Regions from separate parts of the Clostridioides sp. LIBA-6822 genome, predicted to be linked through region 2. Evidence: riboswitches for the same ligand, from Rfam matches in the RefSeq annotation. Region 2 holds a riboswitch; each other region holds the start of a gene.
The links. A riboswitch is a leader RNA that binds a small molecule or an ion and turns the genes downstream of it on or off. The one in region 2 is predicted to bind cyclic di-GMP.

Region 1 (5,567 bases), 1.9 Mb from region 2:
AACTCTTTTAATATTTCTCTTCTTTCTTTTGAAGCTATAGAAGAAATATTTGCAATTTCCAAACCTATTTTTTGAACCTGTTTATCTGGAAGACTTTTTATTATATCACTAGACACAGTTGGTCCTAATGTCATTAAAAGTACAGCAGCTTTTTTTAAACCTTCGCCTTCTATTTTTTCATTTTGCTCTTTTTCATTTTCACTTATATCACTTAAGTCAAATGCACTAACATTTGTAATTTCTGTGGACACATTCTATCCCCCTTACTCATTTAACCAAGTCTTTATTATTTCTGTTACTTGGTCTGGTTTTTCTTCTGCATACATTTTAACAGCTTCCTCTAATGTCAATTCTGGATCATCCCCTAATAGAGGATTATCTTTTTTATCAACAGTACCAGAATTAGCACTATAAACTTCATCCTCATAATCCATATCTTCTTGTTCACTTCTCTTCTTATATATTAAGTATCCAATGGCACCTACTGCAACAACTGCCACTACTCCAATAACTGCCTTCATTATATTAGCTTTGAAACCTTCTTTTTTAATCTCTTCCAGTTCTTGTTTAGCCTCGGCTTTTCCTTTAGGGTCAAAGACCATTGAAACAACACTAAGAGTATCTCCCCTCGCTCCATCCATACCTATAGCATTATTAACAATATCTTCTACATCAGCTTGAACACCTTTAGCTATTTTTCCATCTATAGCAACAGAAGCTGTCAATCTTTTAAGTTCTCCTGGTGCAACTATCGTATGAGTTTCAATCTTACCTGTCTCATATTCAAAGCTCTCATCCAAACTATCTTCTGTGTTAGTGCCATTTTTATTTCCTTGATTATTCATATTAGCATCTACACCTTGGACATTATTTGTCGCAGATTTAGATGAATTTTTTGACCTTGTTTCTTTTATTGCAACTTTATCAGGGTCAATCTTTATTTCAGTTTTTTCAGCTGTATCAAAACTTAAATCAGCATTTACTGTAGCTTTTACTTTGCCTGTCCCAAATATTGGTTCTAACATTTCCAAAATAGACTTTTCTAATTGTTTATTCAATGCTTGTTCAGATGCCTTATTTTTATCAACACTAATACCACCATTTATTGGTTGATTATTTTCATCAACTTCTTCATCGTCTAAGATACCTTCTGATAATAAATTCATCTTATTATCAATAACTTGAACATTTTTTTCTGGTATATTTGTAACACTTCCTGATACAAGTGCCATAACAGATTTTATTTGATTTTTTTCTAAGGTTGTTCCTGGTTTTAACATTAAGTAAACTGCTGCACTTCCTGGAACTGCCTCTTTCTCAAACACTGATGATTCTCCAAATGTTATATGTACTCTAGTATCTTCCACTTGTGGAAAACTCTTGATTGTTTTTTCTATTTCACCTTGTATGATTCTTTGCTTCTTAATTTGAAACTCTTCATCAGTAAGCCCTATAGATGAACTATCATCCATTAGTGCAAATCCTTTAGAACCACCTGTAAGACTTGGAGCTAACTCCAGTCTCAATTTATCAACTTCTGTTCTAGGCACATAAATTGTGCTTCCTTTTACCTTAGTATCTATCTTTCTAGACTCTAATTCTGCTGATATATCTGCAGCATCTTGAACATCTAGTTCTGAAAATAAGACTGCATACTTATTTTTACTTGCAGATATTGCTGTAAATACTAGCGCTAAACATATAGCAACAATCCCTATACCTAATGCTATCTTGGTCCCTTTTTTTAAAGAACCTATTTTTGTCCTAGTTTTAGCAACTTGCTCCTTAATCTTATTTTTAAAACTGGTTATCATTGATTATTACTCCTGTTCAAAAGGCTAAATTTGTACTTTATTCATTTCTTGATATGCATCATGAATCTTGTTTCTAACTTCTATTAGATATTGCATAGATAGTTGTGCTTCTTGACCTTTTAACATAACTTCATGCATAGAAACATCTTCGCCTTTTATAAATTTTTCTTTCATATTATCTGCTGTCACTTGTTGAAAATTGACTTTGTCTATAGTATCTATTATTACATCTTCAAAATTCTTTTTTTCTTCTTTATTATTAAGATTTAATGGTTTTATTTCTCCAACTAAATTATCTAACTTTGCACCTTGCATTAAATTGTTAATTTGTGTAATTGGCATAATTTATCCCTACTTTCCTATTTCCAAAGCTTTAGATATCATAGACTTCTGAGCATTCAGTGTATCTATGTTGGAATCATATGCTCGTGAAGCTGTTATTAAATCTGTCATTTCAACTAATATATTTACATTTGGATATTCTACATATCCATTTGGCTTTGCATCTGGATGAGCTGGGTCATATACTTCTTTAAGAGGTGATTTGTCATCTTCAACAGATGTGACTTTTACTCCTAACATACCTAATTTATTATCATAGTTTTCTTCAAATGAAACAACTTTTCTCCTATATGCTTCTCCATTTGGACCTCTTGTAGCATTTATATTAGCTACATTTGATGATATGATATCCATTTTCAAACTTTCTGCTGTTAATCCACTAGCAGAGATTTCCATTCCACTGAACACACTCATCTTCTAGTTACCTCCCACCTATTATTGATTTAGTCATTGCGATTTTGCCATTTGCAAAACCTATTAAAGCATTATATTGCAGTGTTGTCATTGCTTGCTTTACTTTCTCTTCTTCTATATCTACATTATTGCCATCTACTCTTAACCCTTTGGAATTGTCTATTTTTTCTTCTATTTTTGGCATGGCCTCATTTAATGTTTCTTCAAAAGTTACATAATGTTTTTTGTAACCTTCAGTATTTATATTTGCTATATTATTTGCTATTGTTTGACTTCTTAGATTAGTTGCATCTAATCCCATTTTTATAATGTCATATGTATTCATACTCACCCCTCCTCAAAATATATTTATTTGCTATATTTAATGATTAAAAAATGAAGTTGCTATATTACAAAAAATGACTTCTTTGTCCATTTAAATCTATTGCAATTCTATTACATTAATATAATAATGTATCATTTTAGTGAGAAATCTAATTTAAATTTAATTAACTTCAATAAAAATAAAAAAAAATTTTAATATGTATTTAATTTTTTCTTTGTAAAGTTGCCTTTTTTTGTAAAATAGCAACTTTTTCAGATAGTTTTTCTTTATTTCTTGTTATAATTGGTAAAATATGTTATTATATGTATTTTCTACTGTAATAAAGTAATTTTTCCATAATAAAATGACCGCCAAAAAAGCAGTCACTTCGACTAATCCTACGTATACAATTATACTTAGGACTCTTTTTGGCAACTGGCTAGCATAGTTCGCATATACAAACTTTAGCCCCTATAGCTTTGCGTCACTAGATTTCTCTAGTTTTGCCTATTTAGTTTTAATTTAAGTATACAATAAATGATAAAATTTTTAAACATTTTTATCATATTTTATATTATTATTTTATAACTATTATCAAAAAATCTAATCTAGTAAAAAATAACCCTATACTTTTTATATCATATACTCTTTCTATGTGCTTAAATAATTAAAAATTGAATACCATTTTATATTCATGAACATATTGTTTAAAAATATATGCTCTCTAAACTCTCCTTCATATATAAATCCCATTTTCTCATAAAATCTTATAGCTCTCTCATTGTGTGAGTAAACATTCAAATAAACTTTTTTCAGATTAAGATTTTCAAAAGCAATTTTTAATATTTCTTCTGTACCCATCTTAGCTACACTCTTTCCAATAGCTTTTTTTCTTAATACTATAGCATATTCTGCGTTTCTATTAATATAGTCTATATTCTTTAAACTAACAGTTCCAAGATATTCATCTGAATCATCAACAATTGCCATATGAATACTTCTATTAGTATAACTATTTAAAACAAATTCCTCTATTTTATTTTTATCCATATCATTAAAATTTATTTTAAAATTTTTATTTATGTCATCATCCTTCATCCATTCGAGCATTAAACCTATGTCTCTTATATCAAGCCTTCTAATTTTCATATTATTACACCTACTTTAATTTTATACTTTAAAAACCTAGTACTTATTTATAGCATCTATTATGACATCTATATCCTGTTTATTTAAGTATGGATATATTGGCAAACTTAAAACTTCTTCTGATATAAGTTCTGATACCTTGAGTATCCCTGTTAGATTACTAAATTCTGAATATGCCTTCTGTTTATGTATAGGTATTGGATAGTGTATCATAGTCTCTATATTTTTTTGATAGAGATAATCTCTTAATTTATCTCTATGCTTTGTCCTTATTACAAATTGATGCCATGACGGCTTTGTATCATCTAAAACCTTTGGTAATATTATTTTTGAGTTATCTATTCCCTCTAAATAATATCTAGCTACATCGCTTCTATAGCCGTTAAACTTATCTAAATACTTTAATTTTATATTTAAAACTGAAGCTTGTACCTCATCAAGTCTTGAATTCTTCCCTTTATATTTATTATAATATTTCTTTTCTGAACCATAGTTTCGTAAAACTCTTATCTTTTCAGATACATCCCTATCATTAGTGGTAATTGCTCCTGCATCTCCAAGTGAACCTATATTTTTACCAGGATAAAAACTTATACCTGCAGCATCGCCTAAGTTCCCAGTTCTCTTATTTTTATACAATGCTCCTTGAGCTTGTGCATTGTCTTCTATTAATTTCAAATTATATTTTCTAGTTATTTCCTTTATTGAATCCATATCAGCTGGTTGTCCATATAAATGAACTGCTATTATGGCCTTAGTTTTATTTGTTATTTTATCTTCTATCAAATTGGCATCTATATTATAAGTGTTGCAATCTGGTTCTACTAATATAGGAGTAGCTCCGACATTGCTTACAGCCAGAGCAGTTGCTATATATGTGTTGGCTGGTATTATAACTTCATCTCCAACTCCAATATCATATGCTTTTAAAATCAATTCCAATGAATCTAATCCATTACCTACACCAATACAAAATTCAGTTTCACAATATCTTGAAAAGTTTTTTTCAAATTCATGTACCATTTCTCCTAATATAAAATAATTTGAATCATACACCTTTTCAATATTAGATAATATCTCTGTTTTTAAATTTTTATGCATTGGCTTCATATCTAAAAATTTTATCATTATATATTGCTCCTTACATATCTTAGAAATTCATCGTAATCTCTTATATAATCACTCTCATCATAAAAATCGGATGCTAGAACAATTAATAGAGTATCTTCCTTGTAACCAGACATCTCATGCCATATATTTTTACCTATAAATAAACCTTCATTAGGATTATCTAATAAAAAGGTTTCTTCTTTTACACCATCACTGCACTTAACTTTTAATTTTCCTTTTAGACAAATTAGTACTTGTTTGAGGGTTTTATGAGCATGTAAACCTCTTTTGATTGTATTAGGAACATTATATGTATAATATGTCCTTTTGATATCAAATGGTATATTTTTATATGATTCTAATGAAACTAAATATCCTATATCATGACTTCCAATAGGATTCCATTCTATTAAGTAGCATTTATCCATAATTTC
Region 2 (5,567 bases):
TTTCTTTTTAAATCCAAAATTCTATAAACAATTCCTTTAATAGTCTGTTTTTTTTGCTCGAATTCTTCCTCTGTTAATTCAGTTAATGAATCTTGATGTAATATTGAAAATGATGAATAGAGAACAGCATTTGCAAGTTCTAAGTCTGTTTCAATCGCAGAACTCCCAATCTCACCTTTATCACGCATAGAGTTTATATATTTTGCTATATGAGGAACTAAACTCTTTAAAGTTAATTGATTAAGTGCAATTTGCATACTCCAATGAAATTTACCTGATTTGAATATTTTATATTTTGAAATACTTTTTTGTAATAACTCGAATACTGCATCAATTTTTAGGTTATTTGCTACACAATCATCATATAAAATATCAGAAAAGCTTTGTTCATATTGTGCTAAAAACAACTTTATTACTTCATTAAATATTTCATCCTTTGATTTAAAATAGTGATAAAACATGCCAACTTCTCCACCAACACTATCTAAAATCATTCTTATAGAGGTGTTCTCATATCCATACTCTAAAAACAACTTAAGTGCATTATCAATAAGTTCATCTCGTTTACCACCATTTAATATTCGTTTTCGTGCCATTTTTGTATCTCCTTTTAAACAGCATATTATTCCGTTCAAATTATATCATGCTATTAAATAAACATCAATAATTAACAAAACGTTGTTCTTTAAATTACCATCTAATTAATAATAAAATCACATAAAACAACTATATAATTTTCATTGTTGTATTTAATAAAATTTCTTCTTCTTTCTTTTAATAAATATTAATATAACTAAAACTATAACAACAAACATAACTATTATTGACAGTACCAATTTTGATAAAATATTATATCTCCTTATACCTCGACTTTTGTGTCTATTTAGAATTCCATGTCCATAAGTTTTAGTTCTTGTAGTCCTTTTTTTTAATTTCACTCTACTTTTACTAGATTTACTACGTTTGTGTCTACTTTTAGATTTAATAGTTTTAAACCTAGTATTATTAGATTGATAACTCTCTTGTGTTGAAGAAATGTATACACTAGAATCAGTAATAACTTCTGCCTCAACTTGTAATGGATTTATAATGCTGATTATAAGTAAAAAAGATATAATTACTCCAATCAACTTTTTCTTTTTTTTCATATTTTCCCCCTCATAAAAACTTATATCTAGTTTATTATAGTATATATTAAAGTAAAAATTACAAAATTTTTCAAATTTCTTATATGTTTTCTTATCTTTAATATATTTTTATTCTGTAAAGTTTCTCTTTTGTTAAAATTCTTTAAATTAATAGTAAATTATGATACTTAGTACACAAAATACAAATTAAATCTACTTTCAACTAAATTTTCCATTTATAATTAAGATAGCTTAATTAATTTATTCTGTTTAGTATTAAATGATGATTTTTACAAAAGAAAAAGAATCCTATGATTAGGATTCTTTTTCTGAGATTTATTAGTGTATTTAAAGCTTACTAGTATCCAATTATGATAAACTTAAACATTCTTCTATATACTGGTTATATACATATCCAGAATATCTTTTTCCACTTTTATCAATATTCACTCTTGCCCATTTCCCAACACTATAACATACTTCAACTTTAAAACCATCAGGAATTGTAGTTATAATTCTAGAGTCTAATGTTCTGTCATTTCTAAGTTCTAAACTTAGACCATTTGTTCTTATATTTCCTACATAATTCTTTTTTCTATCTTTTACCATGTTGTTACTATTGTTTTTAACATTGTTTAATTTTTCTAAATATTTATAAAGTAACCATCCTTTGTCATAATTACTTTCAACTTCTGCCCATATTCCATCAACACATTTTAGCTTGACAATTTTACCTTCTGGTATACTTTTCAACTTCATACTATTTATGTCTGGTCTTTCTCTTAAATTTAATTTAATTTTAGTCTTAAAATTGATGCTAGATTCGCCAAAATTTTTTAACATTAATTCAGATATCATCTTAAGCCCTCCTCTTGCCAAATATTAAGTTATTAAAAATATATACTTTCAACAAATACTTTTAACAAAAAGAATCATTATCTTTTTGGCAACTGGCTGACATGACCTTTATTACATAAAGATTTTAGTCCCTATAGCTTTGCGTCATTAGATTTATCTAATATTGCCTATATCTGAATAATAACATAATTTGAACAATTTAAAAATAATATTACCTCAAATTTTATATTAATTAAATATAAATTAAATTTTTAATTAATAATAAGCAAAAAATACCTTTATATTTATTAATTTAATTATTATTCTTCATAATTCATCTAAAAAATAGTAATTTATCTATGATACTATTACTTTTAACAAATCTTTTTTAATAAATATTAATACATAAAAATAATCAATAATTTTTTATATACTTAATTAATATTAAAAATTATTGATTAGTAAAAAACTAAAAATAAAATATATTAATTATATTCTTTTTTAAAATTCTTACTAATTTCTTTAGGGTATATTTTGTATAAACACTTTATCATAAGAAGTTTATATTTTACTTTTTTAATAACTTGACAAAATAGTAATATTATTATATTATGGTTATAGACCGACGGTCAGTTTAATTTTTATATATCTATGACTAATATAAAATAAATCTAAAATATTCAATACAAAATTTTTAAGAAATGAGGATTATTTATGCTTAAGAGAATATTATTAAAAGATTTAACTCGAAACAAAGTGATAACAATTACTCTATTTATTTTTATTTTGCTTGCATCAATGCTGGTATCTAGTGCAACGAGCATCATTATAGAACTAACTCATTCCATGACTTCTTTGTTTCAAAAATCCCATGCGCCTCATTATGTTCAAATGTATTCTGGCAAATTAAATCAAGAAGAAATTGACAAGTTTTCAGCTAAAACTCCATATGTAAAAAAGCAACAAACTACTGAACTTTTAAATATAAATGGAGCTAATATTTTTTTAGGAAATAAAGGAGAAAATCAGGCTAATAGTGTACTAGAAAATAGCTTTACAAAACAAAATGATAAATTTGACTTTCTATTAGATATGGAGAATCAAATAATGCAAATACAAGATGGGGAAATAGGAGTTCCTGTATACTATATGAAACAATGCAATTTAAAAATTGGAGATAAAATAAAAATTATTAAGGGTAGTTTCTTTATGGAATTTACAATAAAAGATTTTATACGTGATGCACAGATGAACCCTTCTCTTGTTACTTCAAAGCGTTTTTTAATCAGTGATAATGATTGGGGCACTTTAAAAGCTACTATAGGGGAAAGCGAATATCTAATTGAATTTCTATTAAATGATATAAATAAAATTAGTGAGTTTGAAACACTATATCAATCAACTAAGCTCCCACAAACAGGTACATCAATAACTTATTCCACTTATAAACTACTAAATGCTTTGTCTGACGGAATTGTAATTGCTATTGTCATCTTAATTAGCATTCTTCTTATTACAATTTCTATTTTATGCTTACGATTTACTTTAATTACAACGATTGAAGAAGACTACAGAGAAATTGGTGTTATGAAAGCCATTGGTATTCAAAATAGTAACATCCAAAAACTATATTTGATAAAATACGTATTAATTTCATCTTTTGCAAGTTTTCTTGGCTATATATTGTCGTTATTCATAGGAGTTTTTTTTACAAAAAATATTTATATTTATATGGGAACAGTAGATAAAGATATCTTTAGTATTCTTATTCCATTTATAAGTTCAGTTCTTGTATTTGTAGCTATTGTATTCTTTTGTAAACTTATACTTAAAAGATTCAAAAAAATATCAGCAGTTAATGCATTAAGAAATAATCATTCTACAAACTCTGTAATACATGGATATAGCTTACAGCTATACAAAACCAAAATGACAAATGCCAATATATTTCTAGGGTTAAATGAAGTAGTAAGAAAATTTACTGTCTATGGATTGCTTTGTTTTGTCTACATGATTTGTATTTTCCTCATGATTGTACCACTTAATTTTCTAAATACTATTCAATCACCTGAATTTATTACTTATATGGGCGCTGGTAAGAGTGATATTCGTATTGATTTATCACAGACAAATCAAACCCAACATCTTTTTAATTCTATATTACAAAAAATTAACGATGACAATGATGTTGAAAAATATGAATCCTTTACAACAAGTTCATATAAAATAAAAAATAAAAATGGCAAAGTAGAAAATATGAAAATAGAAAATGGAAACTTTAAAACTTTCCCACTTACATATGTAAAAGGTTCTGCACCAACAAAAGAAAATGAAATTGCACTATCTGTTATAAATGCAAATGAACTAGAAAAAAGTATTGGAGATAATTTATCTATTTTCTCAAAAGGTAAAGAGTTAACTCTTACTGTTAGTGGCATATATCAAGACATTACACATGGTGGTAAGACTGCAAAAGCTATGTTACCATCTAACAAAGATAATGTTTTATGGCATGTCATAAATTTAAATTTAAAACCTGGAGTCAATGTAGCAGATAAATTAGAACAATACAGTATTGGTTATTACCCTGCTAAAGTTACAGATATAAATAATTATATAAGTCAGACATTAAGCTCTATTATCAACCAGTTAAGACTTGTTATAAAATTAGCTGTTGTCATATCTATTGTAATTTCTTCACTAATTACAGCAATGTTTTTTAAGATGCTCATTGCCAAAGATACACCACAAACAGCAACTATGCTTAGTTTAGGATTTTCTACTAAAGATATACGTATTCAATATATTACTAGAGCTTTATTAGTACTTATAATCGGAGTTATTTTAGGAATTATTATGGCAAATACACTTGGACAAAAAATATCTGGTTTACTACTTTCTGGTATCTCAAACCTTCAATTTATAGTAAATCCATTAATTGTATATATACTTTGTCCATCAGCTTTAATTCTCACAGTATTAATTACAATTATAGTAATTAATAGAGCAATCAATAAAATAAAAATTATGTCTATTATAGAGTAAGGGGTATGTTATGAATAATATTATAGAAGCTAAAAAAATTATTAAAGAGTATACTATTGCTAAAGGAAATATGCAGCAAGTTTTAAAAGGAATAGATTTATCAATTCAATATGGAGAATTTATATCTATTATGGGTGCTTCTGGGTCTGGTAAATCAACATTACTGCATAACATAAGTGGAATGGATAAATTAACATCTGGTATAGTCAATTTTTCAGGTGAAATGATTTCTAATATGTCCGAAGAAGCATTATCAAAACTTAGATTAAAAAATATGGGCTTTATATTTCAACAAAGTAATTTACTTAAAAACTTAAATATATTTGACAACATAATTCTCTCAGCTTACTTAAATAAAGAAGAAAGTCGTCAAATAATCAATGAACGAGCGACAAGGCTTATGGAAAAAATGAATATTTCGGAAATAAAAAATAAGGATATTACTCAGGTTTCGGGAGGGCAACTTCAAAGGGCTTCCATATGTCGTGCTTTAATTAACAACCCGAAAATTTTATTTGGAGACGAACCTACAGGTGCACTTAACTCCAAGCTAACAAA
Region 3 (5,567 bases), 610 kb from region 2:
AGGTATTAACTGATTGTCTTTCACAAATATTAACATCATAATTATTTATGATTGTATCTTTAAATTTTACCTTTTCTTCTATTTCTGAAATTAAATATCCATATTTATTTATTTTTTTTGTTAGTTCTTCAATCTTATTGATATATATATCTATATTTTCATATTTATTATTATCAAATATATCTTTTATTTCTTCATAAGAAAACTCATATCTTCTTAAGTTTTTTATTTTTGATATTATACTAATGTCTCCTTCTGTATAGTACCTATATCCATTATTTTCTATGTGACTAGGTTTCAATATATTTTCTTTATCATAATATCTAAGCATTCTAGATGATATTTTAGTTATTTTTGAAGCTTCACCTATTTTATACATACAAACACCTTCTTCATTTTTTTGATTTCGAAGTTTATTACTTTATTATTATTTATATATACTATAGATTAAACTTAAACAAAATGTAAGTGAATTTGTGATATTATCTGATTGTTTGAAGATTTGTTTGATATATCATTGAAATCTAGCTATTTAGTTACAAGTACTTGAATTTCGGTTATAAATTGTAGTATTTTCTTTGTCTTTATTTATATTTATTTTGAAACCATTAAAATATCAGACATTAAATCAATGTTTTTATTTTATCTTATATTTTTATTTATAGTTAATTTTATATAATAAGTTGGGCGGCAAATAGGTGGCAAAAAATTGCTACTCCATTTTTTTATTAAATAATACTATATTTTTTATTAATCATCTTTTTCCAAACTCTTAAAATATTCTTCTAACTCATTTAATTTTTTTCATCTACTTTCTCATCATTTTTATGTAATGCTGAAATCAAACTTCTAATTGAATTTTTATGTATATTTTTTATGAATTCTCTTGTTTCAAATCTCTGATATTGTTTTTCTTTTACTAGTACATTATAGTGAGTACGTTTATCTATTTTCCCTGTTTCTAAAAACTCTCTTCTTTGCAATCTTTTTAATACTGTAAATGTAGTCGTGTCTTTCCATTTATATTTTTGTTCCATGGCTTCAACAATTTCTCTTGATGTCAATATTCTATATGATTCCCAAATATATCTCATAACTTTTAATTCCGCTTCTGGTAATTTACTAATTTTCACGTTATATATACCCTCTTGTCGATTCATATATAAATAAAATTCTATCTTAATAAAGTTTTCCAAACAAGATAATTAAGGTAAATAATACCACCCAATTTTCACCATATCATTCTTTTAAGTTACTGTAATACTCTTCTAGTGAATCTAACTTATCTTTGCTTATAGATTTATGTGTGGTAGTAAGAAAACGCATTATTTTTCTACTTTTACTAGATTTTAGTACCTTTTTCTTAAAAGCGTAATATTCTTCGTTATCTATTGTTATTTTATAATGAGATTGAAATTTTATAATATCTCTAGCCAAATAACCTTTATCAACCAATCTTTTTAATAGTGTTTTTATTGTACTTTTATGCCATCCATACCTCTGTTTTATATATTTTACAATTTCTTTTTTAGATATTATAGAATCTTTTTTCCATAAATACTCCATTAATATTAGTTCTGCTCTTAATAATTTTTCTATTAACATTTCTTCTTCCATCTTGTGTCGCTCCCTCATTCAGTCTAACTTAAACTAATGATAGGAGCTTTTTAACACAAAAACTACAGGTAAAATTTGCCATATATTCTACTTATTTAGTTTGTTTTTATATATAAAAAATATTATTCATATCTATAAACTTATTCAATTTTCAAACACATATGTTGAATAATAACTAATTGCATTGTATTATTAAATTGTAGAATAAAACTAAATTGGCAAAACTAGAGGAATTTAGTGGCATAAAGCCTATAGGAACTAAAATTTATAAAATTCTTATAAATTATGTCAGCCAGTTGCCAAAAAAATATTGTTCTTTTTGTTTTTATGAAAGTTTTTTAGGGGGATAATAATTCATATGTTTAGACATAAAATGTATAAGTGTACACATATGTTGACTGCTTATATTGATAGTTCATATGATTATTGTAATTTTTTAAATACACAGTTAAATGATTTTATACTAGAGTACGGATAAAATGTAGTAGAGTATTGTTTTCATCAAGTTATGATATTGGTGAGTAAGTATAATTAAATAGATTTTGTTTTCTAGAGAACCCTTTTTAGTTTTATCTACATTTCTATTAATCTATAGCAATATAAAACGCTCAAATATATTTTTAATATTAAGAATAACCAAAAATGTTAACTAAAAAATATAATTAAGTAGACATTTCTATTAATCTATGATACAATAGTATTTGTGGTAATACACAATTAAATCAAGTATATCTTGATACAGGTTAATAGGAGTATTTTTAATGAATAATGGAATAGTAAAATGGTTTAACAATGAAAAAGGATTTGGTTTTATAACAGTAGAAGGTGGAGAGGATGTATTTGCTCATTTCTCAGCTATACAAACTTCAGGATTTAAATCACTAGAAGAAGGTCAAAAAGTAAGCTTTGATATAGTTAAAGGTGCTAGAGGTCATCAGGCAGAAAATATAACTATATTATAATATATAGATTTTTCGGGAAAGACTCTTTTAGAGTCTTTTTTTATTGCTAGTATATATGAGATAATTATTGATGAAGTAAATAATGTTGTTTGGATAAATGAAAAAAACACTCCTCGACATGAGAATGCTTAGTTACAGAAATAGAAGTGTACTACCAATACACTTCTATTTTTTTATTATATCATATATTTTGGTCTATGAAAAAGACCCCTTTAAATCGTTTTTAAGATATGATAAGTCATGTCCCTGATAGTTTTTATACATTAATGTATTTCAAAAAAATAAGCACTCATAATAAAAAGAGTGCTTAGTGTATGTTAATGTATATATCTAATACAATTATAACACGTCTTATGTTTTAGTATGATAATTTTCGTTCGCTTTATTATTACAACTTTTACTATACTTTTAGATAACCTGTTAATATTTGTAATATTTTAGATACTCTTTATACTTGTGTTACTGATATACTTTGATTAAGAAAATTAATCTAATTATAAGTTGGCGATTATATATAAAATCATATTATAAAGGAGGTCTCTACTATGAAAACTCAGAATATCTATCTTATGTTTCTTGGAATAGGAATTATAATAGCAACTACAATAATATCTTTAATTAAAGTTAAGATTGGTTTTTATAGTGAAAAATATTTTAATAAATTAGAATCAATATATGGAGATATAGATAGAAAAAGAACCATTAAACTGGAAGTTCTTTATCGCTATGCAATGAGCCTTGAATACATAGCAATAGGCTTATTTACAAGAAGATTAGACATTACAATAATAGCAATGATATTAGCAGCTATTATAACAACAACCTTATATTATTTAATTAGAAAGAGGTATATAACTGTATAAACTATTTATAAAATACTAATAGAATTGATAATCAAAAGAAGGTAATAGGATTACCCTATCATCTTCTTTTGATTTATCTAATGTTGTATGATTTCATACTGTTTTTGTCAACCAATATAATTAAATAGTTATGAGAAAATACTATAAAAAATTATTATAACGTTTAACAATCTCCATAATATTCAGCAAAATATAAAGGACTTTTCTTAGTGACCTTATAATTTCTCAAGTATGATTCTGTAGCTTTCTCAATTGGAGGTTTAGTTAATGTATAACATTTTGCATTTTCTTTTGACAACTTTTCTTTGTCTATTTTGTTATGAAACTCATCATCAACTATTCCTGTAGTAATAGCTTCTTTGAAATATCCATTAAAAAATACATGAGTCTTTAGTGCTAGTGCAGGCGTTGAATGTAATATTAGAAACATTGCAATAATAGATAATGCTGTTGTTAATACTAACTTTATCCTCTTCATAATTAATCTCCTCACATTAATAATATATCTCCAACTTATTATATAAGTTAACATATACCAATATTTTTTAGACACAAGTATGGTAGTAACTAGAGTTAATTGCTACCTTCTAGTCTATTTCAAATAGTCTTTTAGATAGAATATTTCTTCGCTTTGATAATTCCATATATTTTTCCATGATATTACATATTTGAAATTTCCAATTATATCTTTTAATTCTTTATCATTAGCGCTTTCTAAGTATACTTCAAGGGTTTCAGTATGTTTTTTATTATATGTTACAATACTATCTCCCAACATCCTAACTTTTTCATTATCCCTCAGAAAATCGTAAAAACCATCTGAATTAAATTTTATATCTTTTATTAATATGTTTGGTGATTTAACTTTAACTTGAATATCAACATGTTTTAAACGCTTAATATCTACATTTATTGGTAAACCCTGTTCTTCTTTTTTTATTCTCTTATAATCCTCAGTAGTGATACCATTTATTTTAGCTGAAAAATTTATTGTAGGCTTTATAAATGTTGTAAGATATATACACAACATTAAGCATATTCCTACTAAAATATATCGTATTTTATATTTCATAGTATCATCTCCTTTGTTAGAATCTTTCTACATACAACTTATATCTATATTATAACTTATTTATTAAGATTTTTACTATAATATAAGTATTAAATCTATGTCTAGCTTTTACAAACGCTCTAGCTCTATCCATCGTTGACCACACATCATCAGAATAAATATATGTGAATTTTTCTCATGTAGTCTTGCTCTATTTTCATCTAAAAATCGTTCGACAAATTGCTGATATAAGTTCTTAAATATGCTATAAATTAAAGTATATTGTATATGAATTTATGGAGGATTTTATGAACTTGATAAGTTGGAATCAAAATAGAAAATTAAAAAAACGTTTTAAAGGAAATAAGAAAAATATAAAAAAATACCATGAATATTATATAAAAATATATAATCATTATAATGAAATTGAAACTGTAGATAGCATTCGAAAGATAGAAATCGAGCAGACTAGAATTCGAGGACAATTAGAAAAAAATAATAATCCTGGTAATGCATTGTATATAGCTCTAATTGCAATAGTTTTTTCGTTATTATATAATCTTTCATCAAATATTGTAGAATCATATTTATCTAACTTAGTATTTAATATTTTAAAAATTAAATGCCCTAATTTAGATTTACTTATTCAATTAATATGTATTATTATCTTTTTAGCCTATGTACAGTCTACTTCTTTAAGTATAGCCAAACCTTATCGAGATGATATACAATTTTATACTACTGCATTAGATGTATTAGAAGATATGAAAAAGAAAAAACTTAGAAAAATAAAGTATATAAAAAGAAGGTAACAACCACTTTTGGCTGCTACCTTCTAATCTATTTAACTAAGTTTTCTACTTCACTAAACGCTTTCTCATTTCCATTTCCACCAATTTGAGTTATATTTTTAAACTTTTTATTCTTGATTAACTCTTTTTGGCTATTATCTAATCCATTTCCAACTAATACTACTGGAGATTCCGTTTTACCTGCGAGTACTCCTACTGATAAAGCATCTACTAAATCATCTTGTTTATTCATTCCATTCTTAGCTACATATAAGTCATTAAG

Region 1: another riboswitch for cyclic di-GMP. It lies ahead of ACTG48_RS01845 (flagellar basal body protein); the one in region 2 lies ahead of ACTG48_RS10465 (SH3 domain-containing protein).
Region 3: another riboswitch for cyclic di-GMP. It lies ahead of ACTG48_RS07535 (cold-shock protein); the one in region 2 lies ahead of ACTG48_RS10465 (SH3 domain-containing protein).

The regions. Positions count from the first base shown of each region.
Region 1 is NZ_CP196995.1:318,097-323,663, reverse strand. It holds gene fliG (flagellar motor switch protein FliG) at 1-251, opposite strand, end outside; gene fliF (flagellar basal-body MS-ring/collar protein FliF) at 264-1,814, opposite strand; gene fliE (flagellar hook-basal body complex protein FliE) at 1,839-2,156, opposite strand; gene flgC (flagellar basal body rod protein FlgC) at 2,166-2,570, opposite strand; gene ACTG48_RS01845 (flagellar basal body protein) at 2,578-2,895, opposite strand; cyclic di-GMP riboswitch class I at 3,302-3,392, opposite strand; gene ACTG48_RS01840 (GNAT family N-acetyltransferase) at 3,526-4,023, opposite strand; gene ACTG48_RS01835 (DegT/DnrJ/EryC1/StrS family aminotransferase) at 4,060-5,151, opposite strand; gene ACTG48_RS01830 (sugar 3,4-ketoisomerase) at 5,151-5,561, opposite strand.
Region 2 is NZ_CP196995.1:2,178,210-2,183,776, forward strand. It holds gene ACTG48_RS10455 (TetR/AcrR family transcriptional regulator) at 1-596, opposite strand, end outside; gene ACTG48_RS10460 (hypothetical protein) at 750-1,148, opposite strand; gene ACTG48_RS10465 (SH3 domain-containing protein) at 1,497-1,985, opposite strand; cyclic di-GMP riboswitch class I at 2,070-2,163, opposite strand; gene ACTG48_RS10470 (FtsX-like permease family protein) at 2,679-5,009, shown strand; gene ACTG48_RS10475 (ABC transporter ATP-binding protein) at 5,020-5,567, shown strand, end outside.
Region 3 is NZ_CP196995.1:1,563,477-1,569,043, reverse strand. It holds gene ACTG48_RS07550 (MerR family transcriptional regulator) at 1-379, opposite strand, end outside; partial or broken gene ACTG48_RS07545 (BlaI/MecI/CopY family transcriptional regulator) at 751-1,133, opposite strand; gene ACTG48_RS07540 (BlaI/MecI/CopY family transcriptional regulator) at 1,240-1,617, opposite strand; cyclic di-GMP riboswitch class I at 1,825-1,921, shown strand; gene ACTG48_RS07535 (cold-shock protein) at 2,379-2,579, shown strand; gene ACTG48_RS07530 (hypothetical protein) at 3,125-3,442, shown strand; gene ACTG48_RS07525 (hypothetical protein) at 3,606-3,920, opposite strand; gene ACTG48_RS07520 (hypothetical protein) at 4,035-4,514, opposite strand; gene ACTG48_RS07515 (hypothetical protein) at 4,802-5,305, shown strand; gene ACTG48_RS07510 (cell wall-binding repeat-containing protein) at 5,334-5,567, opposite strand, start outside.